3 regions of the Holtiella tumoricola genome follow, and region 3 is predicted to be linked to each of the others. Evidence: a T-box and tRNA genes for the amino acid it is inferred to sense, from the RefSeq annotation. Region 3 holds a T-box; the other regions hold tRNA genes.

Region 1 (11,267 bases), on a different contig from region 3:
TTTAGTGAGTATGAAGATGGACTTATTAAGTTGAAAGTTAAAAAGATTAAGTAGATAAATAGGCTATTCAGCTCATAATAGTCAATCATGATAGATGTAAAGAATTAAAGGAGGATTCATGATGTGGAGTCAAATTAGAGATGGATTACACGCATATGAAGTGAGTAAGCGATTTGGTGCAGTAATGTTTTGGGAGACAGTGGTAGCAAGTTGTATTATAGGAGGGATTAATGAGTCCTTATGGGCAGGGGTCATAGCATTTCTTGGAATATTAATAGCATGGAGCTTACCACTTATAGGAACAATTATGATGGTAACAGTATCAGGGCTATATGGTTATCTTGTATGGGAAATATTACGTCTATTTGGAGTACATAGTGCACTTTGTTTTTTAGGATTGGCACTAACCTTTTTGGTGGCATTTGGAAGTCATGTGATGACAGCAGGTAATGGCTGATAATGAAGTGAAAGAAAAAGGTTTAGCATTATATCAAGAGGTGGTTTAAGTGAGTAACAAATTATTAAATGTGGTTAAATCTATAGGTGTAGGAGCATTGCTTATAGGATTAAGTGGAATAAGTAATCTTTTATATGCAACTACAGTAGATACAGCTCTAGCTAAGGGGTATTATAATGTTTTAACAAATGTTATTAAGATGCATGGTATCTATAAAGATTTAGGAGAGGTAAGAGGGAATGGTTTAGTCTATGCAAATCTTCAAGATTTTGAAGGGGATGGCATTCCAGAACTCTATATGATACGTTCACAAAATGATGAAAACAGTATAGGTGGATATGTAGAATCCATATGGGGGTATAAGTCAGGCAAGGCTTATCCTATCTCATCAGAATATAATAATATAAGACATCGTAGAGATAGTCGAGACATCTATATGACTAAAATAGAAGGCAAAGATTACTTGGTACATAGAACACAATTATCTCATGGTCATGGAAAGTCTCCTTATGATAATGTAAGTATAGACGATATAGCAATTTATACAGTAAAAAATGGAAAATTAGTAAAGATTGAAGAAGTAAAAGGTTTATGGGAATCAACAGTTGATGATTCTTTAAAGGAACGCAAATCATTCACTCAGATACAAGGTGGTAAAACTAAAACAATCACTGAAAATACTTATAATAATCTAATGAAGAAGTACACAGCAGGAACACTCATTTGTTATGGTGAAGCAGGTTCACCTGCATTTAGTATTGATACTTCAAATGGCAATGAGCAACTCATGAAGTTCTATAAGGAACTAGATAATAAGGCAAATAAGGCGAATGCTTCTATTAAAGATGTTTACTCTACTAAATCTAAAGAAGAAAAAGAACAAATAGGAAGATTTTTATCAAACTTTCCTTATGCACTTACAGACTTTAATATTGCAAAGTATAATGACCATGAGTTAATTAAAGTAGGACAAATCAATCAATGGCATGGATTTGTAGATTTAACAAATGGAGAGAAGGTAACGAGTACAATGATTAATGAATGGTATTATGATGGATTTCCTATGAGTACTGTAGATAAATATGTATATAGTCTATTTGGGGTAAAACCAGATATTACTAGAACACAGGGAAAGGATTTTTTTCATTATTATAAAGCAAAAGATAAGTATTACTTTCCTATTATAGAAGGAATGAATCCATCAAGATATGGAACAAATATCAAGAATATGTATCAATTAAATAACACGACTTATTGTATAACATTTGACTTATATGAAGTTGATTTAACACGTTTAGAGAGTTGGAAGGATGATTGGACGAAACCTTATAGCAATTGGACTAGTGAACAAAAGCAATATGGAGAAGTAAAAGGAATAGGCTATGCAGTCGTTAAACAAGTTTCTCAAAATGGTAAGTTAGGATGGAATCTTCTAGAGTATCATAAAGATGGTGGAATTTTATCAAACAAACAATTAGAAGCACTTCAGAAAAAATATAAATAGTCAGGATTGAAAGTATATATATACATATAATGCATCTCTTGTTAAGCAAGGGGTGCATTTTTCAGTGCTTATTGTACAGGTAGGTAGTTTTATAGGTGATAGATGAAACATTAAATAATATGTGTCACGAATATTATTTAATGAAAGTTGATTTGAAAAAATACATAATTTTTTTGATTTTACAGTAAATAGAACTCTAAGAAGAGCATATTACTTAGAAGATTAACGACATACTATAACTAAAGAGTTAAGTATGGGCAGGGGTGAACTAAAAAATGAAAAGACATAAGCAAAAATTTTAAATAGATAAGAAGAAAATATTAGGTTACAAGAATTGATAAAAAGCAAAATAAATAGTACATGATAAACTAGTAGGGTTCCTAAACCGTGTGTCGTAGATTCGAATCCTATCAGATGCATTAAATAAAGCCTTACAATTACTTGGTTTTCAAGAATTGTAGGGATTTTTGTTATGTGTTGAATTATGAAGGAAGTTTCAATTAGTGGTCATTAATGTCGTTTTTTTCAATTAGGAGTCGTCTTTAGGGTGTCAAAAGGGCGACGTAAAAAAGATATTAAAAAGTATAAACAACTAGGGAGGTTGAATTCTGGTGGTATACAATAGTATAATAGGGGATAAAGTGTAGAAGGAAGGGGTACTATGTTGAATTTCTCACAAGCAAAAATTAAATTTGACACCGAATACGGGAGTAAGGAGGAAATAGCAAAATCATTAGTTACAGTAGATGGAAAATATGTAGAAAATATATCTATTAAAGATGTAAATAATAAGCCGAATGAAGAATATTATAAGTGGCAATTTATTTATTCTGTTATTTTATCAGGGTTATACCCAAGAGACCACATAGGAACGGAAATATACTTTCCTAAAGGAAATATCAACTCAGACCCAATTAAGATAGATGCTGTTATCTTTAGCTCAGTAGAGTGGGTAGATTACTATAAGAAGTATAGAGAGAACAAAAAGGATGTAGATTCGCTAAATAAAGTAAGAGAATTAGCTATTTGTGTTATAGAATTTAAAAGAAATGATAAGAAAATAGAACAAGTATTTAGTTCTCAAATAAGAGCTTCTATTAATGAGCCAGAAGGCAATTTTGTGATGGGAGTATATTATGATACAGGTAGGCTATTTCTATTTAAAAAAATAGCTAATGTAATTACCAGGTTTGATAATGCAAAAAATTTCCTTAGAAGTCAAAGGATACTAGAAAAATATCAGCTAGAAATTACAGACCCTTATTATTTAATACCTAGTTACCATGATTTAATGAGAGCAATTAATAAGGGAGAAGTTGGGACAAGAGAGAAGTTAAAAATAGAAGACTTAGATATGGTATATACCATAAATGATGAAAGTATGAAAATGGCATTAAGTCACATACTGAGAACTTTGGAATCGGTTAGTTTGTTTAATGAAGAGGGGTACTCTTTATTAATTCAACTAATTGCTTTGAAAATATTTGATGAGAAGCAATCAGACCAACATGGAAGTTTCTTAAGATTTTATATTAATGAAGATGAAAATTTAGTATCTAATTTAAGTGAGCCAGGTGTCCAAGTTTTTATTGAAAGGATGAAAGAATTATATAAGGAAGCTAAACGATACTATAGAAATATTTTAGCTGAAAACAGAATTACATGGACTAATATTAGACATGTTAGGGTTGTTGCTGAGATTGTAAAACAATTTCAAGTATATTCATTCTATAAATCAAGAAAAAGTGATTTATATCAATTAGTATTTTATAACTTTGCAACTAAATTTAAAAAGGATGAAAATGCGCAATTTTTAACACCATTACCAATTATAGAATTTATAGTTAATATAGTTAATCCTCGAAGAAATGAAACAGTATGTGACCCTTGCTGTGGAAGTGGAGATTTTTTATCTATGAGCTATGTTAATTCAGGTGCAAAATTAGATGATAGAAATTTATATGGATTTGATAATGACTATAACATGACAGTTTTAGCACAGTTAAATATGCTACTTAATGGAGATGGAAACGCAGCAATAAAATATTTTCCTGATAAAGGGTCTATTAATCATAAATTATCTACTGAAGGTAAAGGCGTAAAATTAGATACAACTAAGCATGCAGGTGGTAAGTGGGATGTATGGTATGATGAAACTGAATTAATGAAGTATGATGTTATTTTAACTAATCCCCCATTTGGAAAGGGAAGAAGCTTAGATTTAAGTAAAGCACAGGACTTAGAAGTTGCAAAGCTATATGAATTATATGATTTATATGTGCAGGAAAATCCAAAGCAAGGATTAGATTTAGGTGTTGTATTTTTGGAAAATACAGTAAGGATACTAGAAAATAATGGTCGATTTGCTATTGTTTTAAGCAATGCGATAGCATCCAATAATACTTGGGGATTTGTAAGAGAATGGTTATATAAGAAGGTGAGATTAGTTGCTTTATTTGACTTACCATCAAATGTTTTTGCAGAAACAGGTGTGAATACAACAATCATAGTAGGATATAAGCCAACGCCAGATAGGTTAGAGGAGTTAATTGAATCTGATTATGCAGTATTTGTTAAAGAAATAAAGAATGTAGGATACATTAAAAAAACATCAAATAGAAATGTAGTATTTGAAAGTGATTACTTATTAGATGAAGAAAGTTTTGAAACAATAATAGATGAGCATGGTGAATCTAGAGTAAATGAAGATTTTACTGAAACAATAAGTCAGTTCAGAGAATGGTGTTTATTCCAAGAAGCTGAGTTGAAAAAAATATTTTTGGAGTGAGAAAATGGAAGATGTTATTATCCCAGAAGAAGTAAAGATTAGTGATATTATTAACAGAAATAGTTTATCACCTAATAACTACAAAGAAATTAATATACCAAATAAACACCAAAAAGAACTGAAAGATTTTTTAGATGATAATGTACCATATATAAAAGGTGAAGAACCAGGTAGCATAACTTATGTAGAAAAATCCAATGTTAGTTTTTTGAGAAATAGCTGTATAAATAAATTTAACTATGGATTTGACAGAGAAAAGTTGATTTGCTTAAATCCTAAGTATGAATTTAATAATATGGTTTATAATCATGATGTTTTATTATGTAAAGATGCCAATATTGGGGATACATGTTTATTTATTCAAAATTCAAAGAAAGACATTGTTTTTTCTTCAGGATTAGTGAAATTGAATTTTAAGGAGAAAAAATATAAATATTACTGTTTAGCTCTATTAAAGGATTCTTATTTTTTAAAACAATTAGATGCATTAACACCTAAAGGTTCAACGATAAGGCACTCAGGAGAACTTTTTTTGAAATGTAAATTGCCATATGTACAAAATCAGGAATGGGTGTATGATTTTTTTGAAAGTGTTACTAAAAATATAGCATATGCAGAACATTACTCATATGAAAAACTACGTTCTAGTAATGCAATGTTAGAAGATGAAATAATAAAAAGAAAATATAGTTATGTTCAACCTACATTTAGTAAGTTAGTAGAAGAGAATAGGGTTGATGCGGGTATCTATTCGGACACTGTATTCAATTGGTATCATAATGTACTAAATTATGATAAGGGATATGAAAGTCTTGAAGAGTATGGATTTAAGCTAAAGAGAGGACCTAATTTAGCTAAGCGTGATTTAGGGAGGTCTATTCAGACCAAGGAATATAAACCTAATTTCAATGTATTGGTATATCCTAGTGATATTAGTAACGCAGGATATATTCTAGAAGAAACATATTTAGGTGCACGAAATGAAGTATGGTTCCTAGAGAAAAGTAATATTTTATTTTCTTCTGAAGGAGTAGTAGGTAAAACATTTGCAATTTGTGATGAGAGCATGAAATTTACTACTAACTTCCATGGAACCATTATTTACCCAATAAATCAAGAGACACCACTTTCTAAATCTATTTTTTTAGCTTTATACTTAAATTTTTTACGTGAGAATAAAATATTAGAGAAAATGGCGGTAGGGGGAAATGGAGGAAGTTTTGCCATAGGATATTGGGATATGATTTTAATTCCTAAGGTAGATGATACTTTTAAAAATGATATAGCAAAATTATATTATAACCCGAAAGAGCTAAAAGTAGATGAATTTGATGAAGATAAAATAAAGAGCTCAGGAGTATTTGATTTAAATAACTTTAGGATAAAGTGTTTTGCAGTATTACAGTTAGTTATAAATGATTTAAAGCAAGGTAAATTGAAGGATAAACAAAGTTATACTTGCTAAAATAAGAAAAAATGTAATAAAAGTTTAAATGACTATATATTATAATAATAGGATGTTAAAAGTGTCTTGTTATTATAAGTGGTAAAATTGAAATAATAGTTTGAAAAATCATATATCTAATATAGTTTTATAGAGAATGACTACATGTTAAAAGTGAGGAAATAATTTTCACTTGCTACTAATGTAGTCATTATTTTATGCTCAAAAATAGCTTTTGGAGTTTTACAGGGAAGAAAGTAGATGATATTTAAATGTGAACTTAAGTATAACATTGTAATAAAGCATATGAAATTTAAGATAATATAGATTCATATAAAATTTGTAAAAAGTATAAAGCTAAGGAGTCTAAAATCTGTGCATGCTAAGAGAGAGATAGCAAATTAGTTTGATAATACTTAGATTAAAATGCGGATAGTTTTAATATGAAATATTAGCATATAAATACGGTTTTTTTACGTGTCCGTCCAGCAGGTAATACTCAAATAAGTAAAATAAACAGGAAGGTAAACTTAAAATGTTATTAAGGCATTAGTATTCTAGTACTAGTGTCTTTTTTTTAGTGTGTGAAATAAAAGTGCAATATAAAATAGAAAAAATGTAATATACTATAAAAATTAAATAAATCCATGCTAATAAGATGGGATTGTATGTTGCCTTCTTGGAGAGGTTACGAAGTATTGAGTAAATTATATGATGTTGGAAGGGGGCAACACAAGAGGCAACAAAGATGGCAAATGGCAACACAAAACAAGTTAAATAAAAAAGTGAGTAGCTCCAAATGCTTTTGAAGTTACTCACTTTTTTATACAGCTGCTAGCGGGAATCGAACCCGCGACCTCTACACTACCAATGTAGTGCACTACCGACTGTGCTATAACAGCGCATGACTGAATGCTCAATTAGAATATCATATTACTGTACATTTGTCAATATTGGTAAATCAAAATTAAGAATAAAGTTAATTGGGAAAGCTTAAGGATTTAATACCCTAAGCTTTCACCAACTAAGATAATGTGAATACGATCAGCTTCCCGACTATTGCGTGTAATAACAGTGTGCATACACATGCAATCAGGATTTAAGCAATTGCCGCAAACGCCGACAGTACCACAAGGCGTATTACGATTAAGACGAATGCCATTTTGTGGACAAGCAGTTGCTTTAATACGTGCAATACCTTCTTCAACATTAGTAGTCACTTTATTCATCCCAACAATCATAACAACTTTTTTAGGACCATAAATCATAGCAGAAACACGGTTACCGTTACCATCAATATTGATCAGTTCTCCACCTAATGTAATTGCATTGCTACTCATTAAATAGAAGTCAGCAAAATAGCTACGACGAAGCATGTCGTCTATCTCACTAGGAAGAGCACGGGCTCTATCATAGAGTGTATATGTACCTTTTTCATAAAGTGCATCTAAGAGACCGATTTCTTTAATACTTTCAGAGCCACCCCAAGAAATACTAGAGCCTTCTGGTATCATAGAAAGGGCTAATTTAAGCGCATCTTCTTTTGTTTCACAGTAATAACCATTCATATGACGTTTTTGAAGTTGTTTCATAATAACATCAGCTTGTTTAGCAAAGAACTCTTTTTGAATAGACATGAAAACACCTCACAATAGAATTTAATGTACTCTTATTATAACATAATGTAAAGTTCAAGAGTGAATAATATTAAACCTTAACAAATCTTAATATTAAAATATAGTTACAATACTTGTAAAATTTAAACAAAGGAGTATAATTGTCTATGAAAAAACTTTTAGGGAGGATTATTATGAAGAAGAGATTATTACCCGTTCTTTTACTTGTGCTTGCACTTGTTTTCACAGGTTGTAGTACAACTCAAGTAGAATTTTGGAACAAATGCCAAGAGTCTAGCAAATGGGAAGCAAGTACAATTAAAGCTAAAATGGCAATGGATATGACAGTAGCTGATGAAACTATGAAAATGACAATGGATATGGATGGACATGCTAATACAGCAGATATGAGTAGTGAACTTACTATGAATATGAATGCTACAGCTACAGGTCAAGTAATTAAAGTGAATGATGCAAAAATCATTATGAAAGATGATAAAACTTATATCAGTAAAAACTACTTAGCACAATGCTTTGCAGTAGATGGTATGACTGTACCAGAAATCTTAACAAATGCTGATACAGATTTTATCACATTTACAGATAGTAATGAACAAACAGCTATGATGATGGCTTTTGTAAAACAAAGTATGTTAGAAGATCCAGCAAAATACTATGAAATGATGAAAAATGTTGCTGCAGATTTAGGATTTGATGTAGCAGTAACTAAAAAAGATAATACATATACAATCGAATTAAATGAAAAAGAAGTATTAGCTCTTGTAAAACAAATTATTTTAACAACAACAGAGAATATTGAAAGCTTAAATACAAAATACCAATTAAACATTCCAGCTGACAAAATTGCAGAATTAAAAGGTCAAATGGATGAAGTCAAAGTACAACTTGATCAACTTATACCAATGGCAGAAGCTATGGTAAAAGGTACATTTAAAATGGATTATACTTTTGGCAAAGATGTAGTGAATCAAAAATTAGTAATGAATTTTGCAATTCCTATGCTTAATATGACTATGAATATGAGTATGGATGCTGATACTGCAAAAGCAGAAGTAAAAGAAATCAAAGCACCAGAAAAAGTGTTAGAAATGACACAAACAGAATTAATGGAAGCAATGATGCCTAAAATGGCTATCATTAACACAAACACAAATATCATCATGGATGGTATGGGAAAAGAAGAAACTTGTAAAGTGCTTGTTAAAGCAGATAAAGTTTATGTACCAGCAAAACTAACATTAGGTTACCTTGGTCAAGAAGTTAAATATGACGAAGTAGCTAAAAAAGCTGGTATTGAAGTAGATGGTACATTTGTAGCACTTAATACTATTACAGACAATAGTACTTCATACATTAGTGTAGAAGAACTTCAAAAATTAGGCTATACAGTAGAGAAAGCGGTTGGTTCAATTGCAATCTACTAAAAATTTCTAAATAGATACATGAAAAAAGGAAGGTAAATGGAAAGCTCATTAAAAGAGTTTTTCATTTTATCTTCCTTTTTTCATGTGAAAGTATATTTTAACTTTCAAAACCAAACTATAAAGATAAGAAAATATGTAGGCAAAGGATATGAATATGAGAAAAATAGGGACAATTTTTAAACAAGATTTAAAACGTATGACCACTAATATTCCTACATTTATTATTGTGTGTGGGTTACTTATTTTACCTTCGTTATATGCTTGGTTTAACATCAAAGCCAATTGGGATCCTTATGGTGCAACAGGAGGAATAAAAGTAGCTGTTGTTAATGAGGATCAAGGGACGATACTTTTAGATGAACCATTAAATATTGGTAATCAGGTCATTGAAGAACTGCAAAAGAATACGAAATTGGGATGGGAATTTGTAGGATTAGAAGATGCAGAATATGGCGTACGCAGTGGGAAGTATTATGCATACATTAAGATTCCTTCTACTTTTACTGAAGATCTAAAAAGTATTACAACTCAAAATCAGCAAAAGCCTACATTGGTGTATGTAATTAATGAGAAGAGTAATGCCATTGCACCTAAAATAACTTCAAGTGGTGCCAATTCACTTAAGGCAACGGTTTCAGAAAATATTATTACTACAGCTAATGAAGTAATCTTTGAAGCATTTAATCAAGTAGGTTTTTCCTTAGAAGAAAATATGCCACAGCTTAAAGACCTTGCCATAGCTATGATGGAGTTAGATGAGAATAGAGAACAAATTGCTAAAGATATTACACGTTACTATGAAGGTATTGTACAAGCAGAAGAAGTATTAGAAACAGTAGGTGATAAGCTTCCTTTAGCAGAAGATACAGTTATTCAAATAGGGCAGGTAGCAGCCAATGCACAAGAGGCATTAGAAGGGACCTCTGAAGTACTCAGAGATATTGGAGATACAACAGAAAATACATTGAATGAAATGGAAAACATCGCAGGTGATGTGATAGACTTTGTAGAGCAGGTAAAAACTGAATTAAGTAACTCCGAAGCAGTTTATGATACTTTACAAGATATACAAGGGGCAGTAGGGAGTTTAAAAAAGATGAATCAAAATGTCATGGGGCTTTTAAGTGTACTTAAGCTACCTCATGATTCCTTAAAGAATCTCAATATAAGTTTAAAGACATTAGAAGCAGAACTTAATACAGCAAGTGATATGCTTGTACAAGGTAAGGAACAAGCTTTAAGTGGTTTAGAAACTATTAATATAGAAACCATTAATATAAAAAGTACGATTACAGCAAGTTTAACTTTCTTCCAAAATGAATTAAGACCACAGATTAATCGAATGATTAACCAAACGACTCAAATAGCAGGGCAAGTAAGTACACTTAGTAAAGATGTGACCTTACTGTTTCCAAAACTTGAAAATGTAGAAGGTTTAGGGATTGATGCGCTTCAAAAGGGGGAAAAGGTTCTTAACAAAGTGCAAGAGCAGTTACCAATGGTTCAAGATGAACTTCATAGATTTGCAGAGAAATTAAGTTTCTTTCAAAATGGAGAAGAGCTAGATAGTCTCATAGAACTTTTAGAAACCAATCCAGAACTTATAGCCAAATATATTGCTTCACCAGTTGTGCTAGAGGAAGAGGCACTTTATCCTATTCCTAACTATGGTTCAGCGATGACACCTTTTTATACTATTTTGGCAATATGGGTAGGTATTGTTATTTTATCAGCTATGCTTACAACAGAATCTGCCTTAGAAGATGTCACACCGAGAGAAGAATATATAGGTAAGGGCATGACTTATCTTTTTCTATCTTTAATCCAAAGTTTAATTATTGCATTAGGAGACCTTTTCATTTTAAAAGTTTATGTATCTAATAAACTAGCTTTTATTCTCTTAAGCCTGGTGAGTGCTTTTGTATTCACCTGTGTTATTTATACATTGGTTGCTTTATTTGGTAACTTAGGAAAAGGGATTGTAATTATTTTATTAGTACTACAAATTTCTTC
Region 2 (11,267 bases), on a different contig from region 3:
CTTGTGGTAAGTTTAATGCAAAGTCAGTGTAGTAATTTCTAGATTTGGCACGACCATCGCAACCAGCCATCACAACAAACTTTTTGATTGCTCCAGATTTAACTGCTTCGACAACAGTATCCGCTAAAGCAAATACTTGAGCATGAGCAAATCCACCTACAATTTCTCCTGTTTCGATTTCAGTTGGAGGAAGACAGTGTTTTGCATGTTCAATGATAGAGGAGAAATCTTTTTGATTACCAGTATCACCTTCGATATGTTTACATCCTACATAGCCTGCTGCACCTGTAGTGTAAAGACGATCTTTATAGGAAGCTTTTGGTGGAACAATACAGTTAGTCGTCATTAAAATTGGTCCATTAAAGCTTTCAAATTCTTCTTTTTGTTTCCACCATGCATTTCCATAGTTACCTACTAAGTGAGAATATTTTTTGAGTTGTGGATAGTAGTGAGCTGGTAGCATTTCTGAGTGCGTATAAATATCAATGCCAGTACCTTCTGTTTGAATAAGAAGTTGCTCAAGATCGCTAAGGTCATGACCAGATACCAAAATACCAGGGCGAGAACCAGCACCAATATTAACAGATGTGATTTCAGGATTGCCATATGAAGATGTATTTGCAGTATCTAATAATGCCATACCATCTACACCAACTTTACCCGTTTCTAATGTTAAAGCAATAAGTTCGTCAACAGATAAAGTATCATCTAATAATTTAGCTAAAGTAGATTGAAGAAATACATCTATAGACTCATCGGTATGACCTAAGGCATAAGCATGTTTTGAATAAGCGGATAAGCCTTTTAAACCATAGGTAATAAGTTCTCTTAGTGAACGGATATCTTCATCCTGGGTTGCTAGAACACCTACTTCTGATGCAGAAGCTTTTTGATTTAATGAAGCGTAAATGTCTTCTTTAGAAGTAAGATTCCATAAAGCTGCATCTGATAGATGTGTTTTAATATTAAGCTGTTGTAATAGCTCATTTCTTATAGCTAATGTCTCTTGGATACGTGAGAAGAAAATAGCATCATCAAAGTTGGCATTTGTAATAGTAGTAAATAAGTTTAAAGTAATAAAGTGATTAATAGATGGGCTAATTTCTACACCTTCACTTCTTAATCGTGTAGTCACTTGGGAAAGTCCTTTTGTAACGTAAATTAATAAATCTTGTAAGTTAGCAAGTTCTGAGGTTTTACCGCAAACACCAACTTTAGTACATCCTGCGTTATGAGCTGTTTCTTGACATTGGTAACAAAACATTTCTTGATTTTTCATATATTCAATCACTCCTTGTGTAAGTTGCATAATTTTTATGTTTATAAGATAATATAAAAATAAAAAAAGTGGTGTTGCTATAGCAACATTTTGTAAATATGGAGGAAATAAAATGACAAAGGTAATAGAGGCTGTTCAAAAATCCGTTTTATTTAATGAAATTGATACAATATATACAGAGTCTCTTTTAGGGTGTTTAAATCTTAAAACAAAGAAATATAATGAAGGTGAATTTATTATTAGACTTCATTCTGTGATAGAAGAGGTAAGTATTGTAGTAGAAGGCGAAGTTGAGATTATTAAAGAAAATAGAGCAGGAGATCGAATGATTGTAGGCGTACTTGGTACAGGGGAAATTTTTGGAGAAGGCATTGTATGTACAAAGAAACGTATGAGTCCTGTTTCTGTAAGAGCGAAAACAAATACAGAAGTTGCATTTATTCCATATGAAAAGATTCTTATGACATGTGGGGAAAGTTGTGGCTTTCATAAACAACTTATTCGGAATATGCTTTATGTACTAGGTGAAAAGAACTATCATCTTAATCAAAAGATTGATTATCTCATTTTAAAAGGAATGCGTGAAAAATTAGCTCTTTATTTATTAGAACAAAGTTATAAAGAAGGGCAAAGGGCGTTTAATATTCCTCTTAATCGTAATGATTTGGCAGAATATTTAAATGTATCTAGAAGTGCTATGTCACGAGAACTTTCTAGAATGAAAGATGAAGGACTTATCGATTTTTATAAAAATAGCTTTAAAATATGTAATGAAGTAGAACTTAAAAATTACTTAAGATAAAGAAAATATTTAGATAGAAGAAATAAAAAATAACATAGTTTATCTTTTGTATGGAGTAAAAAGATGCTATACTCATTATAATGAAATATAAAAGAGGTGTTACAGATGATAAAATGGCAAGATAGTTTTAAAGTTAAAGTGGATATCATTGATGAACAACATCAACGATTATTTGAAATTGCTGAAGCTGCCCATGAATTATTAATGCTTCCAAGTTATACTGATCGATTTGATGAGATTATGCAATTAGCAGAGGAACTAAAAGATTATACAAAATTCCATTTTGCTGAAGAAGAAAAACTGATGATGAAAGTTAAATATAATAAGTTATTTTCTCATAAAGTGATGCATCAAGATTTTATTGAGAAGATGGATAGTATAGATATTTATACGGTAGATGAAAATCAAACCCAATGCCTTATTGATTTAGTAGGCTTTATTACTGAATGGATTACAGAACATATTTTGAAAACAGATAAGGTGTTGGGGGAATGGTACACACAAGTACATAGTGATGAGATTGATAAAGGTGGTATTGCATAAGGATGCAATACCACCTTTTGTGGGATTAATGGGTTTTGTAATGATAAGCAATACCAATGCTACCAGGTCCAACATGAAGGCCTATAACAGGACCAATAGATTGGATAGAAACAGATTTATCTAATTGTGTAGAAAGTGCATGGGCTAGAGCTTTCCCTTCTTCTTCACAATTAATATGATGTACAATAACATCTTCTAAGTTTGCTTTATCTCCAATCTCTTCTAGGAGAATTTCGATTAATTTGGCAACAGCTTTTTTCTTGGTACGTACTTTAGTGTAAACGTCTGTTTTTCCATCAGGATTAACCGTTAAAATAGGCTTGATTTGAAGGAAGTTTCCAAGAAGTGCAGCGGCACCACCAATACGTCCACCCTTTTGAAGGTAAGTTAACACTTCAGGAGTAAACACAAAACGGCTATGCTGGCGTACATATGCACAGCGCTCTAATACTTCTTCCATAGAAGCACCAGCTTGGGCAGCTTTTGCTGCTTCTACAGCAATAAATCCCATTTGCATACAGTTAGTAAGGGAATCAAAAAAGTGAATGTCAGCATCTGGATATTTCTCAAGTAGTAGGTCTCTCATAAGGTGGCTATTTGCATAAGTACCACTCATCTCTGAAGAGATGAAAATGCCAAGAATGCTATGGCCTTGTTTAATGAGGGATTCAAATGTTTCCATCATTTCTTCTGGAATAGGTTGAGAAGATGTAGGAATCTCGCGAGATTCAGCCATTTTAGTATAAAATGTGTCATTTGAAAGGTCTATTTCACGCTGACTTACACCGTCCATAATAACATTGAGGGAAACGATAGATATATCGTAAAGTTTGCAAAGAGATTCAGGTAGATAACTTGTACTATCTGTTACAATTTTGATTGACATAATTTTAACTCCTTTTATATAAAATGAATCATCTATTAAAGTGTGTAAAAAACACATAAGTCTGACATGTTATAAAAAATCAATATGATAAGTATAACAACTGTCACTTGAAAATGAAAGCAATCTTTATTATTTCTTAATGGTTTTTTACTACAGTATACTTAGGGTATTATAATTATAATAAAAATGATTATAATAGTAATGAAGAAATAAGGAAAATATATTATAAAGAGGAAAGTATATGGAAAATATGGAGACAGTTGTACAATATATGCAAGATTATGGAATTATTTTCTTATTCATTATTGTATACTTAGAATATTTAAATTTGCCTGGGCTACCAGCAGGAATTATTATGCCTGCTGCAGGATTCTTAGTAGCAACAAGCAATATTAATTTTATTTATGCCTTAGTTATATCTGTCCTTGCAGGTATGCTAGGAAGTTATAGTTTGTATGCATTAGGATATTATATAGGAAACCCTGTTGTAGATAAGGTGTACACTAAGTTTAAAAAATCTAGACCAGCTATTGATAAGAGTTTTGGGTACTTAGATAAGTATGGAAATAAAGGTGTATTTATTAGTCGTCTGATTCCTGTAGCAAGAACACTTATTTCATTAGTTGCAGGAACAGGGAAAATGAAAGTATGGAGTTTTACAATTTACTCTATAGGTGGTATTGCAATTTGGAATTGTGGCTTTATATTAGCAGGATATATAATGGGTATTGTTGTGCGATGATATAATAATTTAAGCTATAATATTGTTTATTTAAGATAAAAGTGATAGAATAATAGTGTGAATATTTGAATAAGCAGGTGTGGCGGAAATGGCAGACGCGATAGATTCAGGTTCTATTGAGGGGTTTCTTCATGCAGGTTCAAGTCCTGTTACCTGCATATATAAAAAGCAATACACTAATAGTGTATTGCTTTTTATATATGCTTTTTGAAGAAATTTACGTTTAGGTAATAGATTAAGAAAGGCTCATAATTATTTTTTAGGAGTTAGAATTTATTGAAAAATTCTTGTGCAATAAGTGCATAAAAACAAAGTGTTTAGAATATTGTGGCGATAATGTGTAAACATATATACAAAGAGAGTGGAAAAATAAAATAGAAAAATGTCAAAAAATAGCTATCAGAAACACTAAATAAATGTAAAATAATTAGGCATACTATATAAATATCTACAAAATTAATAAATCCCGACATTCATACTTGAATATAGGGGCCTATATACAGTATGATGTAAGAGAAACAAAATAGATTAGACAGCTAGAGTAATGGAGTGAAAAACATGAGAAAAACAAAAATCATATGTACACTTGGTCCTTCAACTGATGACGAAAAAGTATTACGTGAGTTAATGCTTGCAGGTATGGACATCACACGTTTTAACTTTTCACATGGGGATTATGAAGGTCACAAACAAAAATTCGACACAGTTGTAAGACTTAGAGAACAACTAGGACTTCCTATCGCAACAATGTTAGATACAAAAGGTCCAGAAATCCGTGTTTGTAAATTTAAAGACTCAAAAATTATGCTTAAAAAAGGCGATACATTCACACTTACAACAAGAGATCTTGAAGGAACACAAGAGATCGTAAGCGTAACATACAAAAACTTACCAAACGATGTTCACGTAGGTTCAGCTATTCTTTTAGATGATGGTCTTATTGAATTAAATGTTATCGATATTAAAGATAATACAGACATTATCTGTAAAGTTATTAATGATGGTGCACTTTCAAATAATAAAGGGGTTAACTTACCAGAAGCTAGCCTTTCAATGCCATTCATTAGTAAAAAAGATAGAGAAGATATTATGTTCGGTGCTAAAACAGGCTTTGATTACATTGCAGCTTCTTTCACAAGAACAGCAGATGATATTTTAGAAATCCGTAAAATTCTTAAAGAATGTAATGCGAACGATATTAAAATCATTGCTAAAATCGAAAACCGTGAAGGTGTTAACAACATTGATGAAATCATTCGTGTAGTTGACGGTGTAATGGTTGCTCGTGGTGACATGGGTGTAGAAATTCCTCTTGAAGAAGTACCAGCTCTTCAAAAAATGATCATCAAAAAAGTTTACACAGCAGGTAAACAAGTTATTACTGCAACACAAATGCTTGACTCTATGATGAAAAATCCTAGACCAACACGTGCAGAAACTAATGACGTTGCAAATGCAATTTATGATGGTACAAGTGCAATCATGCTTTCAGGTGAAACAGCAGCAGGTCTTTACCCAGTAGAAGCCTTAAAAATCATGGTTCGTATTGCACTTCAAACAGAAAGAGATATCGATTATGTAAATCGTTTCAAAAATAGAAAAGATGATGAAGTACAAAATGTAACTCATGCGATCTCTCATTCAACATGTGCAGCTGCACATGATTTAGGAGCAAAAGCAATCGTTACTGTTACAAAATCAGGACGTACAGCTCGTATGATTTCTAAATACCGTCCAACATGTCCAATTATTGGATGTACAACATCTAAAGAAACTTACTACCAACTTGCTATGACATGGGGCGTTATTCCAGTACTCATGGATGAAAAAGATAACACAACTGATTTATTCGAAACAGCTATCGAAGCTGCAGAACAAACAGGTATTGTATCAAAAGGTGATTTAGTAGTACTTACAGGAGGTATGCCTCTTGGAGTATCTGGTACTACAAACATCATGAAAGTTGATGTAGTGGGAAAGATTTTAGTATCTGGAACTGGTCTTAACGAAAAGAGTGTAAGTGGTAATGTATGTATTTGTAACAGTATTGAAGATGTAAAAAACAACTTTAACGATGGTGACATCTTAGTTGTTCCACAAACTTCAAATGAACTTTTCCCACTTATTAAAAAAGCTGCTGGTATTATTACTGAGCAATCAGGTGTTAATTCACATGCAGCAATCGTTGGAATGGCTTTAGATATTCCTGTAATCGTAGGTGCAACAAATGCAACTACAATCTTAAAAAATGGAACAACAATTTGTATGGATAGTGCACGTGGTGTAGTATCTTACATGTCTTAATAAGTTTTAAAAAGGAACTCTTTTTGAGTTCCTTTTTTTACTTTGCTCTTAATTACACTTGAAATTATAAGACTGAAGGCAGATAATAGAACTGCAATATAATTAACTGTAGTGAAGGAGATTTTTATGGATGCACATATGTTTATTCAGCTAGCAGTGATTTTTGGAATTTATTTAGGAGGGGAAGGTATTGCGTCATTATTACCAATTGCCATACCAGGTAATATAATTGGGATGTTAGCCCTGTTTATTTTACTATTTCTAAAATGGATAAAGCTTAGGCAGATTCAAACGTTAGGTAAATTCTTATTAGGTAATATGGCATTTTTCTTTATACCGGCAGGTGTATCAATTATAGAGAGTATTGAAACAGTAAAAGGAGACTTACTACCCATATTAGCAATCTGTATTTTGACTACGTTTATAACGTTTACAGTAACAGCTTTTACAGCTAAAGGTATTACTAAACTACAAGAAAGAATGAGGAATAGATAGATGGAAGCAATGATAGCATCACCTTTTATGGGGATTGTATTATGTTTAGTAGCTTATCAGATTGGTCTTAAAGTACATAAAACAACAGGAGTAGCTGTACTCAACCCACTACTTATTGCTATAGGAATTGTAATCATAGTGATACAAACTTGTCATATACCTCTAGAAGCATTTAATAAAGGAGGAGACTTGATTAATTTATTCTTAGGACCTGCAACCGTAGCATTAGCTATTCCAATGTATGAGCATTTAGAAACATTAAAGACTAATATTTTGCCCATTCTTATTTCTACAGCTGTAGGCGCATTAACTTCTATTACAAGTGTTATTTTGTTATGTAAGCTTTTTGGCTTAAGTGATACGATCACTGCATCACTTATTCCTAAGTCCGTTACAACACCTATTGCTATAGAAGTTGCAAGTAAGCAAGGAGGTATAGCGGGGATTACAATAGGGGCAGTTGTTATAACAGGTATATTAGGGGCAGTGGTAGCGCCTAGTATGATCAAGGTCCTTAAGTTAGAAAAGCATTCAGTGGCTGCTGGTTTGGCTATAGGGGCATCAAGTCATGCCATGGGAACAAGTAAGGCTATTCAAATCGGAGAGCTTGAAGGTGCTATGTCAGGACTTGCGATAGGAATGACAGGTATTTTTACAGTTCTATTTTCCTTATTTTTATAAGAAGGGCATTAAAAATTGAAAAAGGCTTATACTAGGAGATATTAGACAAAATGATATTATTGAGGAAATGGATATGGAAACATTACAACATGCTTTATCCGAAATTAATATTTTATCGATTAGTGTAAGACTAGGAATGGCTCTACTTTTTGGTGGACTATTAGGACTAGAAAGAGTTAAAAAGAAAAGGCCGGCTGGTTTTAGAACCTATATGCTTGTATGTATGGGTGCAGCCTTAACAATGATTACTAATCAATATGTATTTGAAAAATGGGGTCTTAGTGGGGATCCTGTTAGAATGGGTGCACAAGTAATAAGTGGTATAGGATTCCTAGGAGCAGGTACAATTATTGTAACAGGAAGAAATCAAGTGAAGGGACTTACAACAGCAGCAGCCTTATGGGCATCAGCATGTGTAGGGCTTGCTATAGGAATAGGATTTTATAGTGGAGCTATTATTGCCTATATCTATATTTTCATAGCAATGACAGCCTTGCACAGTGTTACCCATAAGGTAGCTGCAAAATCTAAGGTTATTAACGTATATGTGGAATTTACGAATATGAGCAGTGTAAGCGATTTTTTTGATTTTGCTAAGGCAAATCACTTACAAGTGGCTGAAATAGATATTATCAAACCTAAGATTAAAACTGATACTCAAGTTATTACATTATTAACGATTAAAGCACCTGCCAAAATAGAACATGCAAAATTTTTGAGTTTGTTAAGTAGTGCCGAAGGTGTAAGGCATATAGAGGAACTTTAGATGATAAAAATATGGAGGAATAGAATGAAGAGAACTTTGGCTTCAGATATAGATGGAACATTATTAATTAATGGAGAAATTGCTACAACGACACTTGATGCTATAAAGCTTTTAAAGGAAGCGGGACATTCTTTTATTTTATGTACAGGAAGAGACTTTGCTAATACCAAACAGGTATTTGAACAATATGACTTAGAGATAGATGGTCTTGTACTATGTAATGGAGCATTCATTTTAGATAGTCATTTAGGATCTTATTATGAAAAAAATATAAAACAAAGTGTAGCTAAAGAGATTTATGATGCTTATGACCAGAAAGATGGCTTTTATATGGCTTATGTAGATGGATACAGTACGTATATGGATCGTTATCCGGATTTTATTGACCAGATGGCATTAGAAGTACAAAAAGTATCAAAAGAAGAAATGAATGAAAAAAGTGGTGAGATTAAGCTTATTTCATTAATTGCCCTTGGTGCGACAGTGGATGAAGTAGAAAAGATTAAGAATCAGTTAAATAATAGATATAGAAATGATATTATAGCTTATCGTAATCAAACTTTTATTGATATAGTGCCTAAGGGGTGTTCGAAAGCTTCAGGCATTGCTAAACTTATGGATAAACTTGAAAGCAGTGAAGAACATATTTATGTAATTGGTGATTCATGGAATGATCTAAGTATGTTTGAAAGTTATCCATCGTCTTTTACATTTAATCATGCAGAAGAAGATCTAAAATCCTATGTAAAATATACTGTTGATTCAGTAGAAGACTGTATTCGACATCTTTTAGAAAAAAATTAGAAAAAAATTTAATTTTTTTTCTAAAAAGCTATAAAGTGTTTTAAAAATAAGTCGATATATAAGATGTTAAGCACCACATGACCGATAAAGGCAAAATTACCGAAAGGTAATGACGCAAAACTACAGGGCCTTAATTCTACATTTAGTAGAGATGGTAGCCAGTTACCGAAGCAGATAACAGTTAGTTATAACAGGTGTTTTTTTTGTGCGAACAAAGCCCGTTTTAACCTAATCGGTTATGTAAATTTGCAAAGAAGGAGGATCGTACAAATTTACTCAAATTCTATTTTAAAGAGTCCTTATTACCCCCAACATATTTTAAAAGTATGCAAAAATATAGATGTACGAACTAAAGATTAGGATTTAAACGTCCCTCTCCCAATTTATGTTTAAAATCCTAATTCAGTAAATATCAAAATATATGAAATATCCTCTCCCAAAATAAAATATAGAAATATGTAGACGAAATATATAAATAAGATTAACGGAAAAGATAATATAGCAAATATCAAAAAGCTTTTTTAAAAATAAGCAAATATACACATTTAAACGAAAAATATTAGAAAGACTCTTTAATAAATATAGAATATCTATAATATCTTATATAGATATAAATATCAAAAACGGGTAGAAAGTAAATAGAATAAATGAGAGAACAGGGTTGGGCACTAATGACGTAGTGTATCAACCCTGTTTACGTTTAGATTGGATATAGGTAAAAAGAAAAGGGACACATCGAAGATGATGTGTCCCTTTTTGTAAAGCTGGAGATGAGGATCGAACTCACGACCTCATCATTACGAGTGATGTGCTCTACCTACTGAGCTACTCCAGCAAATGAAGATAAAGATATTATAACAGTTTAAGATGTAGTAGTCAAATTTTATAATAATTATATTTAATGTAAAGAATATAATGTACTATATATAAAGTTCGCTGAAAATAATTATATAATGTGATATAATTAAAATATTACATAATTAAGGAGGAATAATTATGCTAGTTAAAAATATCATGATTCCTGTGGAAAAGCTTACTGTTGTAGATGTACAAACAACTATTGCTGACACAATTGCACTTATTGATACAAACCACCTTTTATCTTTGCCAGTAGTAACAGGTAAAAAATTTGTAGGTGTTATCTCTAAAAAATATATATTTGAAGAATACTTTAATGGTAGTGAAGAGAAAGAAATCTTTTTAAAGCGCCCTATAGTAGAACTTATGAAAACAAAAATTGCTGCAGTAAAAGAGAGAGATTTAGTTGAAGTACCAGGACAAGTACTTGCAGAACATAATCTACAATTTGTTCCTGTTGAAAATGAGAAAGGTGAGTTTATAGGAATTGTTACCCATAAAGCTATTTTCAAGACCTTTAATAAAATATTAGGTGTAGGGCATACAAGAATTGAAGTCACTACAAGAGATGTAAAGGGAAGACTAGCAACTCTTACTGAAATCATTACAAAGCAAGGGGTTAATATTATAAGTATTGCAGAAATTGATATTGAAGTGATGAATTTAAGAGAGATTATACTACGTGTAGATGTTAAAAATGTTAAGGCACTTATTCAAGCACTTAATGAAGGTGGGTTTACCGTAAGAAGAGTAGACGAATGTAATGAATAAAAGGAAGTTAAATTTTTAAAATTCAGAAATAGGAATGATAAATTGCAATTTGAGTTATGATGACTTGCAAAATTAATAGACATAAGATGAAAAAACAAATCTTTACCAAAAAGAAGTATCCTTAATAGGCTACTTCTTTTTTTATGTTTATAGAAGAAAATACATAATTATATTAAAGATAAACTCTATGAAAGCTTGAATTATAAAGGACTTTAGTGGGATAAAGTGAATAAAGAATGAGAAAAATGAAAGATTAAAAGAGAGAAAAAAATGATCTAAAATAGATGTGTGTAAAATATGCTTTAAATAAGAAAATGCACAAAAGGGGTTTACAAC
Region 3 (11,267 bases):
ATCATCGAAAAAGCAGGCTTAGAACTTGTTGCAATTTATGATGATTATACACATAAATCTTATAATGAAGAGACACTTCGTGCTACTTTTGTAGCAAGAGAAAAACAAGTAGACGGAAAAGTTTACGTGGACTAAGGAGGATACGATGAAAAACTATATTGTAAGAGGAACAGATAGTAGTAGACAATTTAGATTTTTTGGTGCGAATACAACAGAACTTGTGAATGTTGCAACGGCACATCATGGTACATCACCAGTAGTATCAGCAGCACTTGGACGTACAATGACAGGTACACTTATGATGGGTGCTATGTTTAAAAATGACTCTGATAGAGTATGTGTTATGATTAAAGGGGATGGCCCTATCCAAGGTATTACAGTAGAGGCTGATGCAAAAGGTAATGTTAAAGGTTACCCTCATCAAGCGATTGTAGATATTCCTAAAAAGGAAAATGGTAAGTTAGACGTAAGTGGTGCAATAGGAAATGCTGTCATGACAGTAATTAAAGATATTGGTATGAGAGAACCATATACAGGACAAGTACCTATGCTTTCAGGTGAAATTGCAGAAGACTTTAGCCTTTACTTTGCAGACTCAGAACAAACGAATACAGCAGTTATTCTTGGTGTACTTATTGACCGTGACTATAGTATTAAACAAGCTGGTGGAATTATTATTCAAGTACTTCCAGATGCTACAGATGAGGCAATCACACAAATAGAAGAAAGACTTAAGACTTTTACATCTCTTACAAGTTATATGGATGAAGGTAAATCTATTGAGGATATAATTAAAATGCTTCTTGGAGATGATATTGACATCATGGATACGATGGAAGCTAGATTCAAATGTGATTGCTCAAAAGAACAAATGGAACGTGCTCTTATTAGCTTAGGAAAACAAGAACTTACAGATATCGTAAATGATGATCAAGAAGATCTAGAACTTGTATGCCATTTCTGTAGTACAAAATATGAGTTTGATAAAAAAGATTTAAAAGAAATTTTAGATGAACTTTAAAAAAATTTAAATAAAACATTTAAACAATAATAAATGCACAAATGAAAATTGGTGTTTTAGTATAAAACAGACTAAATGCACAAAAAAATGTTTTGAATTGTTGACAACCATGTTGGGATTTGCTAAACTAATTTTAGCAAATATCGAACGGGGTGTTACTGGTAAAGCAGGCAAAACCAAATTTTGCGGACATAAAAATACATATTTTAGTAATTTAAAATATATATTTTTTGTGTGTCCCAAAATTTGGTTTTTTTGTTTTCTAGGAAACGTACGATATTAAGCGGTGAAGGTGGATAAACTGTACATATTATACTTATTAAAACATATCACCTTTAAAAATGAACAAATACAGAATAAGGGGGAAATAATTATGATGAAGTATCTTCAAAAACTGGGTAAATCATTAATGCTCCCAGTAGCATGTTTACCAGTTGCAGGTATCCTTATGGGTATCGGGTATTGGCTTGATCCAACAGGTTGGGGTGCTAACAACATAGTGTCAGCGTTTACAATTAAAGCAGGTTCTGCATTAATTGATAACATGGCTATTTTGTTTGCAATAGGTGTTGGTGTTGGTATGTCTGATGATAAAGATGGTACATCAGGACTTGCAGCCTTAGTATCATGGTTAATGATTCAAACATTATTATCAACAGGTGCAGTTGCAATGTTTACAGGCGTAGACGTAGCAGCAGTAAATCCAGCATTCGGAAAAGTTAACAATCAATTCATTGGTATTCTTTCAGGTATTATTGGTGCAACTTGTTATAACAAATTTAAAAATACTAAGTTGCCAGATTTCTTATCATTCTTTAGTGGTAAACGTTGTGTAGCAATTGTAACAGCAGGTGTTACAATTGTTGCAACAATTATTTTATTCTTTGTATGGCCTATTCTTTATACAGGCCTTGTAACATTAGGAAAAAGTATCTTAAGTACTGGTGCAATAGGTGCAGGTATCTATGCATTCCTTAACCGTTTACTTATTCCAGTTGGCCTTCACCATGCACTCAACTCAGTATTCTGGTTTGACGTTGCAGGAATCAATGACTTAGGTAACTTCTGGGCAGGTACAGGTACACTTGGTCAAACAGGTATGTACATGGCAGGGTTCTTCCCAGTTATGATGTTTGGTTTACCAGCAGCAGCTTTGGCTATGTATCATACAGCTAAAGATAACAAGAAAAAAGTAGCATTTGGTTTATTAAGTGCTGCAGCAGTTTGTTCATTCTTTACAGGGGTTACAGAACCACTTGAGTTTGCATTCATGTTCTTAGCTCCAGTATTATACTTAATCCATGCTATCTTAACAGGTATTTCAGCATTTGTTGTAGCTTTATTACCAGTAAGAGCTGGTTTCAACTTTAGTGCAGGTCTTGTTGACTTAATACTTAGTTTAAAAGCACCAATGGCACTTAACCCATTATGGTTAGTTCCAATTGGCTTAGGTTTTGGTGTAGTTTACTATGCAGTATTTAGATTTGTAATCACAACATTCAATCTTAAAACACCAGGTAGAGAAGATGATGACATTGATGGAGATGAAATGCAAGTAACTCTTGCAAATAATGACTACACAGCAGTAGCTAAAACAATCTTAGAAGGTCTTGGTGGAAAAGGTAACGTTGCATCTATTGATAACTGTATCACACGTTTAAGACTTGAAATCAAAGATTACACATTAATTGATGAAAAGAAAATTAAATCATCAGGTGCTCGTGGTGTTATGAGACCAAGCAAAACAAGTATCCAAATTATTATTGGAACACAAGTACAATTTGTTGCTGATGAACTAGCAAAACTTTGTAAATAAAAAAGACTATATAGAAGGGCTACTACGCAAAATGCGTAGTAGCCCTTCTTATACGTTGAATTATAGAATAAATATTTTATAGAGTGAGGGTGTGCTTATATTTAGTCTACTTGCGTGAGTTAGCTAGGTGGATTCTCCTCCACCTGCTACACTCCGCTTTCAGAGAAATGTAACTCATTCAAAATAATAACGGTGTGAACTCGCTACGCTCAAACAGCACACCTAAAACCATTATTTTTTTATTTCGTACATTTCTTATCTGAAAGCTACGTAGGCAGATTCCGGAGAACGCACCTATCCAGCTCACTGAATCAAGTCTACGAATATGCCTCCCTCACTTTGTGGACTGCGCCAGCGAAGAGATTACTAAACTGTATGTAGCTTATATTCTAAGTCCATCCTCGAAAAAGCTTCAGTGAGGTTACCCACGTATTACCGCCCTTTTCTACTCACGAAGGTAAGTTTTCACTTCCAGTGACACCCCGTGGTGAAGAGATAGGAGTAAATGTTTCTTCTTCGGAAGGCAAAATCTTGCAGGTATCAATACCTTTTGCTACTGGGTTAAGTAAGACACGCTTTGTAGAATTGATAGTGCTTTTGATTTAAACTTCTAAATGATTAAGCACTTTCACATGAAAGATGTTTAGAAAATACATCATGTAGTTTAGCTATTTTTCTATCGGAAGGGGCTATTATGTGATGGGCTGTAAGGTAAGTTGTTGTATGGAAACTTCCTCCGCAGAGTTTTTAGAGAGGCTTAGTGAATGGAATCAAACTGGTTTTAGGGGAATGTTTGAAGAAAAGTGAACTTGTTTTCTGAGTTTTGACCGTTAGTTTGATGAAATGAACTTAGCCTGTCTTAAAAGTTGAGGACTAAAAGTTGGAATATAATAAGCTTGCCTACATGCCCTCACACTTAACCAAATATTTATTTTATCCTCACATTAAAAATATTCAAAAAGAACATTTAATATTGGGGAAAGTGAACAAGTGGTCACTCATATATTGAATTAGAGGAGTCAGAGGAGGCATACAATGATTCAATATAAAGTCTGGACACAAAAGTATGGAGAACCTTTTAAGACGAAACTAGAGAGTGCTTTAATAGAGCAAAAGTTTCAAGGAGAGAAATGGGAAGAAGATCACTTTGCGCATATAGATAGTTTTAAATTTACTCCGAATAAAAAAGATAAAGAGCAAAGCTTGAATAATATGGTAACTTTAATAGGAGATTTTATTCAAGAGGAACTTTTAAAGGGATTTGCAAAAACTTATTTAAGGGCTCGTAAAGACTTAGATAAAATGGAGAAAAGAGAAATAGAAAAATTATTTATCCATAATAACTATATAGCTAAGGAAGATGGTGTATCTTATATTTCTTATTATGTAATTTATACTCCTATATATAAAGAATTAGAGAAATATAAGGAAATTAACATAGATGGCTGGATTACTTTTAGAAGTGAAAAATATAAAGTAATCCTTGAAGATGTAATAGAACAGACCATATATGACTATGAGATGCAAAAAGACTATATACAATTTATAAATTTTTTGCTACAAATGAAGGGATTACAGGAAGAGCAAATAGAGCTTGTTCATTTAGTGCCTAGACAGGATGGTACTATTTTATTGTTTGATGAAGAAGAAAAAGATCAAACGGATTATTGGACCAAATTGTATTGTGAAGACTTGGAAGATGAAGCACTTACTATAGAAGATCGCGTGTTGCATATGCTTATCACTTTATCTCCAAAAGAGATTGTATTACATGATTTCTATGAAAAATTAAATAAACCATTTTTAGAAACACTCAAGACTCTTTTTAGAGATCAACTTATATGTTGTAAAGGCTGTGAGTTTTGTCAAAAACAGCTGTAAAAAACTACTATGTTAAGAATGGTGTTGACAGTGATGGGGAATTTGAATAGAATGAGTATAGAATATTTAAAAACGTTGAAGAGACAAGTAGCTTATAGAACTTTTTCAGAGAGAAGATGCGTTGGTGGGAGCATTTTTAAAGCAATATAGGTGAAGACCAGCTCTGAGTGATTGAGAACCAATCCGTTGACTACGTTATAGTCGAAACAAGAGGTTTCTAAAAGAAACAATAAGGGTGGAACCGCGGGAAATGTACTCTCGTCCCTTTTCTAGTTTTTGTGGCTAGAAAAGGACGAGAGTTTTTTGATGCCCAAATTCTAGAAATAGTACACACTATATTGAAAAGGGAGGGAATGTTATGATTAACATTACTTTAAAAGATGGTGTTGTAAAACAATACGAAGCAGGTATTAGTGTACTAGATGTAGCAAAAGACTTAAGCGAAGGCTTAGCAAGAATGGCTTGTTGTGGTCTAGTAAATGGTGAAAGAGTAGATCTTAGAGATACTTTAGATCAAGATTGTGAGTTAGAAATTGTAACTTTCAAAGATGCAGATGGTAGATGGGCATTCCGTCATACAGGTGCTCATATTTTAGCTCAAGCAGTTAAAAGACTTTATCCAGATACAAAACTTGCAATTGGACCAGCTATAGAAGATGGTTTCTATTATGACTTTGATAGCGCAAGACCTTTCACAGAAGAAGATTTTGTAGCCATTGAAGCTGAAATGAAAAAAATCGTAAAAGAAAAACTTGCTATTGAAAGATTTGAGCTTCCTCGTGAAGAAGCTATTAAAATGATGGAAGAAGCAGGTGAACCTTATAAGGTAGAGTTAATTCAAGATCTTCCAGAAGGTGAAGTGATTTCCTTCTATAAACAAGGTGAATTTGTAGACCTTTGTGCAGGCCCTCACCTTATGACTACAAAACCAGTAGAAGCTATTAAACTTCTTTCTGTTGCAGGTGCATACTGGAGAGGTAGTGAAAAGAATAAAATGCTTTCTCGTATTTATGCAACAGCATTTGCAAAAAAATCAGAGTTAGCAGATCACTTAGCTAAAATCGAAGAAGCTAAAAAACGTGATCATCGTAAATTAGGGCGTGAACTTGAATTATTCACAATCCTTGATGAAGGTCCTGGTTTCCCATTCTTCTTACCAAAAGGAATGGAACTTAGAAACACACTTATTAATTATTGGAGAGAAATTCACAAAAAAGCGGGTTATCAAGAAATCTCTACTCCAATTATTTTAAATAAAGATTTATGGCTTACAAGTGGACACTGGGATCACTACCGTGAAAACATGTACACAACAGTCATTGATGAAATGGATTATGCGATCAAGCCTATGAACTGTCCAGGCGGTATGTTAGTGTATAAGACAAAGATGCGTTCTTATCGTGACCTTCCACTTCGTATGGGTGAATTAGGACTTGTACACAGACATGAGCTTTCAGGTGCGTTACATGGTCTTATGCGTGTACGTAACTTTACTCAAGATGATGCACATATCTTTATGCTTCCAGAACAAATTAAGAGTGAGATCAAAGGTGTTGTAACACTTATTGATGAAGTCTATAAAGCATTTGGTTTCAAATATAAAGTAGAAGTTTCTACAAGACCAGAAGATAGTATGGGTAGTGATGAAGCTTGGGAAACAGCAACAGAAGCTTTAAAAGAAGCTTTAACAGATTTAGGCTATGATTACAAAATCAACGAAGGTGATGGCGCATTCTATGGTCCAAAGATTGACTTCAAACTTGAAGACTGCTTAGGTAGAACATGGCAATGTGGTACAATCCAATTAGACTTCCAACTTCCAGAACGCTTCGAACTTGAATATGTTGGAGCAGATGGTGAAAAACACAGACCAGTTATGATTCACCGTGTTATCTTAGGAAGTATTGAACGTTTCATTGGGGTTATTACAGAACACTTTGCAGGTGCATTCCCAACATGGCTTGCTCCAGTACAAGTAAAAGTACTTCCTATCTCAGAAAAATACCATGAGTATGCTGAAAAAGTTCAAGCAAGCTTATTAGATGCAGGTGTAAAAGTTGAAATTGATGAACGTGCAGAGAAGATTGGTTACAAGATTCGTGAAGCACGTATGGAACGTGTACCATACATCTTAGTTGTAGGTGCTGAAGAAGAAGCAGAAGGTAAGGTAGCTGTTAGAAGTCGTGAAAATGGTGAAGAAGGCAAGATGCCACTTCAAGATTTCATTGGCAAAATTACAGAAGAAATTAAAACTAAGTATAACTACTTAGTTTCAGGCAATAAAACAGAAGAAACTACAGAAGAATAAACTTAAAAGTTTAGAAGACTAAAACAGTATCTAAGTAAGGGCTGAAGTTTATTTGTAATATAAACTTTAGCTCTTCTTAATATAAAGAAACTATACAATATATAGAGGTGAAAAATGATTAATATTACTTTAAAAGATGGTACTAAGAAGCAGTATGAAGCAGGTATCACTATTTTAGATATTGCTAAAGACCTTAGTGAAGGTTTAGCACGTGCTGCTTGTGCAGGTAAATTAAACGGTGAAATGGTAGACCTTAGAACACCAGTTACAGAAGATGCGAGTATTGAAATTCTTACATTCAATGATAAAGAAGGGAAATGGGCATTCCGCCATACAGCAGCTCATATTTTAGCTCAAGCAGTTAAGAATCTCTATCCAGATGTAAAACTTGCTATTGGACCAGCTATAGAAGATGGTTTCTACTATGATTTTGATCGTGAAACAGCATTTACAGAGGAAGAATTTAAAGCCATTGAAGCTGAAATGAAAAAAATTGTAAAAGCAAAACTTCCTATTGAAAGATTTGAACTTCCTCGTGAAGAAGCTATTAAAATGATGGAAGAAGCAGGTGAACCATATAAAGTAGAACTTATTCGTGACCTTCCAGAAGGTGAAATTATTTCTTTCTATAAACAAGGCGAATTTGTAGACCTTTGTGCAGGTCCTCACCTTATGAGTACAAAACCAGTAGATGCTTTTAAAATTCTTTATGCTGCAGGTGCGTACTGGAAAGGTAATGAGAAAAACAAAATGCTTGCTCGTATCTATGCAACAGCATTCCCTAAAAAAGCTGAGCTTAATGAGCATTTAGAAAAACTTGAAGAAGCTAAAAAACGTGATCATAATAAACTTGGTCGTGAACTTAAACTCTTCACAACAGATGAAGCAGTAGGACAAGGGCTTCCACTTATGATGCCAAAAGGTGCACGTGTTATCCAAACACTTCAAAGATGGGTAGAAGATGAGGAAGAAAGACGTGGCTATGTACTTACAAAAACACCAAGTATGGCTAAAAATGACCTTTACAAAATTTCAGGTCACTGGGATCACTACAAAGATGGTATGTTTGTAATGGGAGAAGAAGAAACAGATAATGAAATTATTGCACTTCGTCCAATGACATGCCCATTCCAATTCTGTATCTATAACTCAGAGCAACACAGCTATCGTGATCTTCCTATCCGTTATGCTGAAACAGCTACCCTTGCAAGAAATGAATCTTCAGGAGAAATGCATGGACTTATTCGTGTAAGACAATTTACACTTGCAGATGGACATATTGTATGTACACCAGAGCAACTTGAAGATGAATTTAAAGGATGTCTTGACCTTATCAAATACATTATGAATACACTTGGTATTGATAAAGATATTTCTTACAGATTCTCTAAATGGGATCCATCAAATACAGAGAAATATATTGATAACCCAGCAGCTTGGGAAGAAACTCAAGTTATCATGAAAAATATCTTAGATCATCTTGATATTGACTATACAGAAGCAGAGGGTGAAGCTGCATTCTATGGTCCAAAACTTGATATTCAATTTAAAAATGTACATGGTAAAGAAGATACAATTATCACAATCCAAATTGACTTTGCATTAGCAGAACGTTTTGGTATGACTTATGTAGATTCAAATGGAGAGAAGAAACGTCCATACATTATCCATCGTTCATCAATTGGATGTTATGAAAGAACACTTGCTATGCTTATTGAAAAATATGCAGGGGCGTTCCCAGCATGGCTTGCACCAACAGCAGTTAAAGTACTTCCTATTTCAGATAAATATGCTGATTATGCAGCAGAAGTTACTAAAGCACTTAAAGATAACGGCATAAAAGTTGAAGCAGATTACAGAACAGAAAAAATCGGTTACAAAATCCGTGAAGCACGTATGGAACGTGTACCATACATCTTAGTTGTAGGTATGGATGAAGAAGCGAATAGAACTGTATCTGTAAGAAGCAGACAAAATGGTGATGAAGGTGCTGTAGCACTAGACACATTTGTAAGCCGTGTTTCAAACGAAATTAAAACTAGATATAATTACCATCTAGAAATGAAGGATCAAAACGAGAACAACTAGTTGACAAACCTAATTGTCTATGGTAAGATTTCATATGTTATCAGATGCAAGTAGAAGCTATCTCTTCTCACCTTACAACGACTTAAGTTCGTAAGGTCATACTAATTGAATTTTAAATCGACAGATTTAGTATGATATAGAAAAGAAGTGGGTAGGTTGAATGCATCTATCCACTTCTTTATTTTAGTGCGTTCACATCAACGCAAAAAGAGATGTTTAAATTCATACAGGCAAACAAATTTAGGAGGTGCCCATTATTAACGAATTAATGATTAACGAACAAATTCGTGACAAAGAAGTAAGACTTATTGGTGCAGATGGAGAGCAAATTGGTATTGTATCAATTAGAGACGCTCAACAAATGGCCAGTGAAAAAAATCTTGATCTTGTCAAAATTGCTCCACAAGCAAAACCACCAGTATGTAAGGTGATGGATTACGGTAAATACAAATTTGATGCAGCTAAGAAAGAAAAAGAAGCTCGTAAAAATCAAAAAACAGTTAGTGTTAAAGAAGTTAGATTTTCAGCAAGTATTGATAAACATGACTTCGAAACTAAAGTCCGTAATGCTCAAAAATTCTTAAAAGCAGGGGACAAAGTTAAAGTATCAGTTATGTTCCGTGGACGTGAGATGATGCATACACAAAAAGGTGTTGAGATATTAGATCAAGCAATGTCACTTCTCGAAGAGTATGGCGTAGCTGAAAACAGACCTAAATTAGAAGGTAGAAACATGGCTATCGTGGTAGCACCAAAATAGTTACCTTAAGATAAAAATTAAATTATTAAAAGGAGGATCCTACTCATGGCTAAATTAAAAACAAATAGAGCAGCAGCAAAACGCTTCAAAGTAACAGGATCAGGAAAACTTAAAAGATCAAAAGCATACACAAGTCACATCTTAACAAAAAAATCTCCTAAGAGAAAACGTAACTTAAGACATGCTGGACTTGTTGATTCAACAAACGAAAAACAAATGAAACGTTTATTACCACATTTATAAGAAAAAGCAGTAGGAGGTTAGGAACATGGCGAGAGTAAAAGGTGGCATGGCTACTAAAAAAAGACGTAACAGAGTATTAAAATTAGCTAAAGGCTATAGAGGCGCGAAATCTAAACAATTCAGAACAGCTAAACAAGCTGTAATGAAATCATTAAGCTACTCATATGCTGGTAGAAAACAAAGAAAACGCGAATTCAGAACATTATGGATTGCTCGTATTAACGCAGCAAGCAGAATGAACGGTTTATCATACAGCCGTTTCATGAATGGTCTTAAAAACGCTAACATCACAATCAACAGAAAAATGTTAGCTGATATGGCTATCAATGATGCAGCAGCTTTCACAACATTAGTTGAAACAGCTAAAGCTAACTTAAAATAATTTAAGCTAATTTAAAATATTTCAAGTTAATATAAAAAGAGGTCTAGGCAATTATGCCTAGGCCTTTTTTGGTATATAAAATCTATTTTTTATAGAACGTAAGGGATAGTAGAAAGTTTTAAGTAAAGTAAGGACATTAAGAGGACAAATAAGGGACAAGTAGGATGTTGACCTAGGGACATAAGTTGCGAAATAATGTAGATGACCAATATAAGTAATAAATGGAGATAAATATAAAAATATTTAAATATATAAGAAGGAGCTTAATATGAAATTAGGTAAGATAAGAAAACTTATGGCAGTTGTTCTTGGTATGACTATGGTATATGGTGCTATCCCAACTTTTGGGACAGTATTGGCAGTTGAACAAGATAGAATAGCAAGTAGACCGGAAGATTTAGAAAGAAAAATTGTAGGTTATTTTCCAGAATGGGCATATAAGTCAGCAGAGCATAATTATTTTAATGTAACAGATTTACAATGGGAAGAACTAACACATATTCAGTATTCTTTTGCATTTGTAGATGAAAAAACAAATCAAATTACTTTCTCTGATCGTGAAGCAGCGATAGAGGAAACATTTGAAGGCATGGATTTAAGTTATAATGGAAAACCTGTAACACTTGATCCAAACTTACCTTATCAAGGACATTTTAATATTCTTCAACAAATGAAAAAGCAGTTTCCAGATGTAACATTATTAATGTCAGTAGGTGGATGGGCTGGTTCACGTGGATTCTACACAATGATGGATACAGACCAAGGTAT

Evidence for each region. The T-box of region 3 lies ahead of thrS (threonine--tRNA ligase). A T-box ahead of a tRNA ligase gene usually reads a tRNA of that ligase, here a tRNA-Thr.
Region 1: it encodes a tRNA-Thr, which carries the amino acid that the T-box ahead of thrS (threonine--tRNA ligase) is inferred to sense. The anticodon was not compared.
Region 2: it encodes a tRNA-Thr, which carries the amino acid that the T-box ahead of thrS (threonine--tRNA ligase) is inferred to sense. The anticodon was not compared.

What each region holds. Positions count from the first base shown of each region.
Region 1 is NZ_JAQIFT010000069.1:2,881-14,147, reverse strand. Features, by position in the region: gene PBV87_RS20875 (S-layer homology domain-containing protein) at 1-54, shown strand, start outside; gene PBV87_RS20870 (hypothetical protein) at 122-457, shown strand; gene PBV87_RS20865 (hypothetical protein) at 507-1,961, shown strand; gene PBV87_RS20860 (HsdM family class I SAM-dependent methyltransferase) at 2,623-4,749, shown strand; gene PBV87_RS20855 (restriction endonuclease subunit S domain-containing protein) at 4,754-6,214, shown strand; tRNA gene PBV87_RS20850 (tRNA-Thr) at 7,023-7,095, opposite strand; gene PBV87_RS20845 (lactate utilization protein) at 7,195-7,830, opposite strand; gene PBV87_RS20840 (hypothetical protein) at 8,004-9,254, shown strand; gene PBV87_RS20835 (YhgE/Pip domain-containing protein) at 9,409-11,267, shown strand, end outside.
Region 2 is NZ_JAQIFT010000016.1:187,721-198,987, reverse strand. Features, by position in the region: gene hcp (hydroxylamine reductase) at 1-1,279, opposite strand, end outside; gene PBV87_RS04515 (Crp/Fnr family transcriptional regulator) at 1,392-2,081, shown strand; gene PBV87_RS04510 (bacteriohemerythrin) at 2,187-2,624, shown strand; gene PBV87_RS04505 (DegV family protein) at 2,650-3,510, opposite strand; gene PBV87_RS04500 (DedA family protein) at 3,752-4,252, shown strand; tRNA gene PBV87_RS04495 (tRNA-Leu) at 4,326-4,410, shown strand; gene pyk (pyruvate kinase) at 4,811-6,556, shown strand; gene PBV87_RS04485 (CidA/LrgA family protein) at 6,683-7,051, shown strand; gene PBV87_RS04480 (LrgB family protein) at 7,052-7,732, shown strand; gene PBV87_RS04475 (MgtC/SapB family protein) at 7,806-8,498, shown strand; gene PBV87_RS04470 (Cof-type HAD-IIB family hydrolase) at 8,523-9,302, shown strand; cyclic di-GMP riboswitch class I at 9,382-9,472, shown strand; tRNA gene PBV87_RS04465 (tRNA-Thr) at 10,065-10,137, opposite strand; gene PBV87_RS04460 (CBS domain-containing protein) at 10,299-10,931, shown strand.
Region 3 is NZ_JAQIFT010000074.1:6,568-17,834, reverse strand. Features, by position in the region: gene PBV87_RS22045 (class I SAM-dependent DNA methyltransferase) at 1-135, shown strand, start outside; gene hslO (Hsp33 family molecular chaperone HslO) at 146-1,021, shown strand; gene nagE (N-acetylglucosamine-specific PTS transporter subunit IIBC) at 1,395-2,837, shown strand; gene ytxC (sporulation protein YtxC) at 3,873-4,718, shown strand; T-box leader at 4,785-4,987, shown strand; gene thrS (threonine--tRNA ligase) at 5,080-7,026, shown strand; gene thrS (threonine--tRNA ligase) at 7,141-9,114, shown strand; gene infC (translation initiation factor IF-3) at 9,383-9,874, shown strand; gene rpmI (50S ribosomal protein L35) at 9,920-10,117, shown strand; gene rplT (50S ribosomal protein L20) at 10,143-10,499, shown strand; gene PBV87_RS22000 (immunoglobulin-like domain-containing protein) at 10,768-11,267, shown strand, end outside.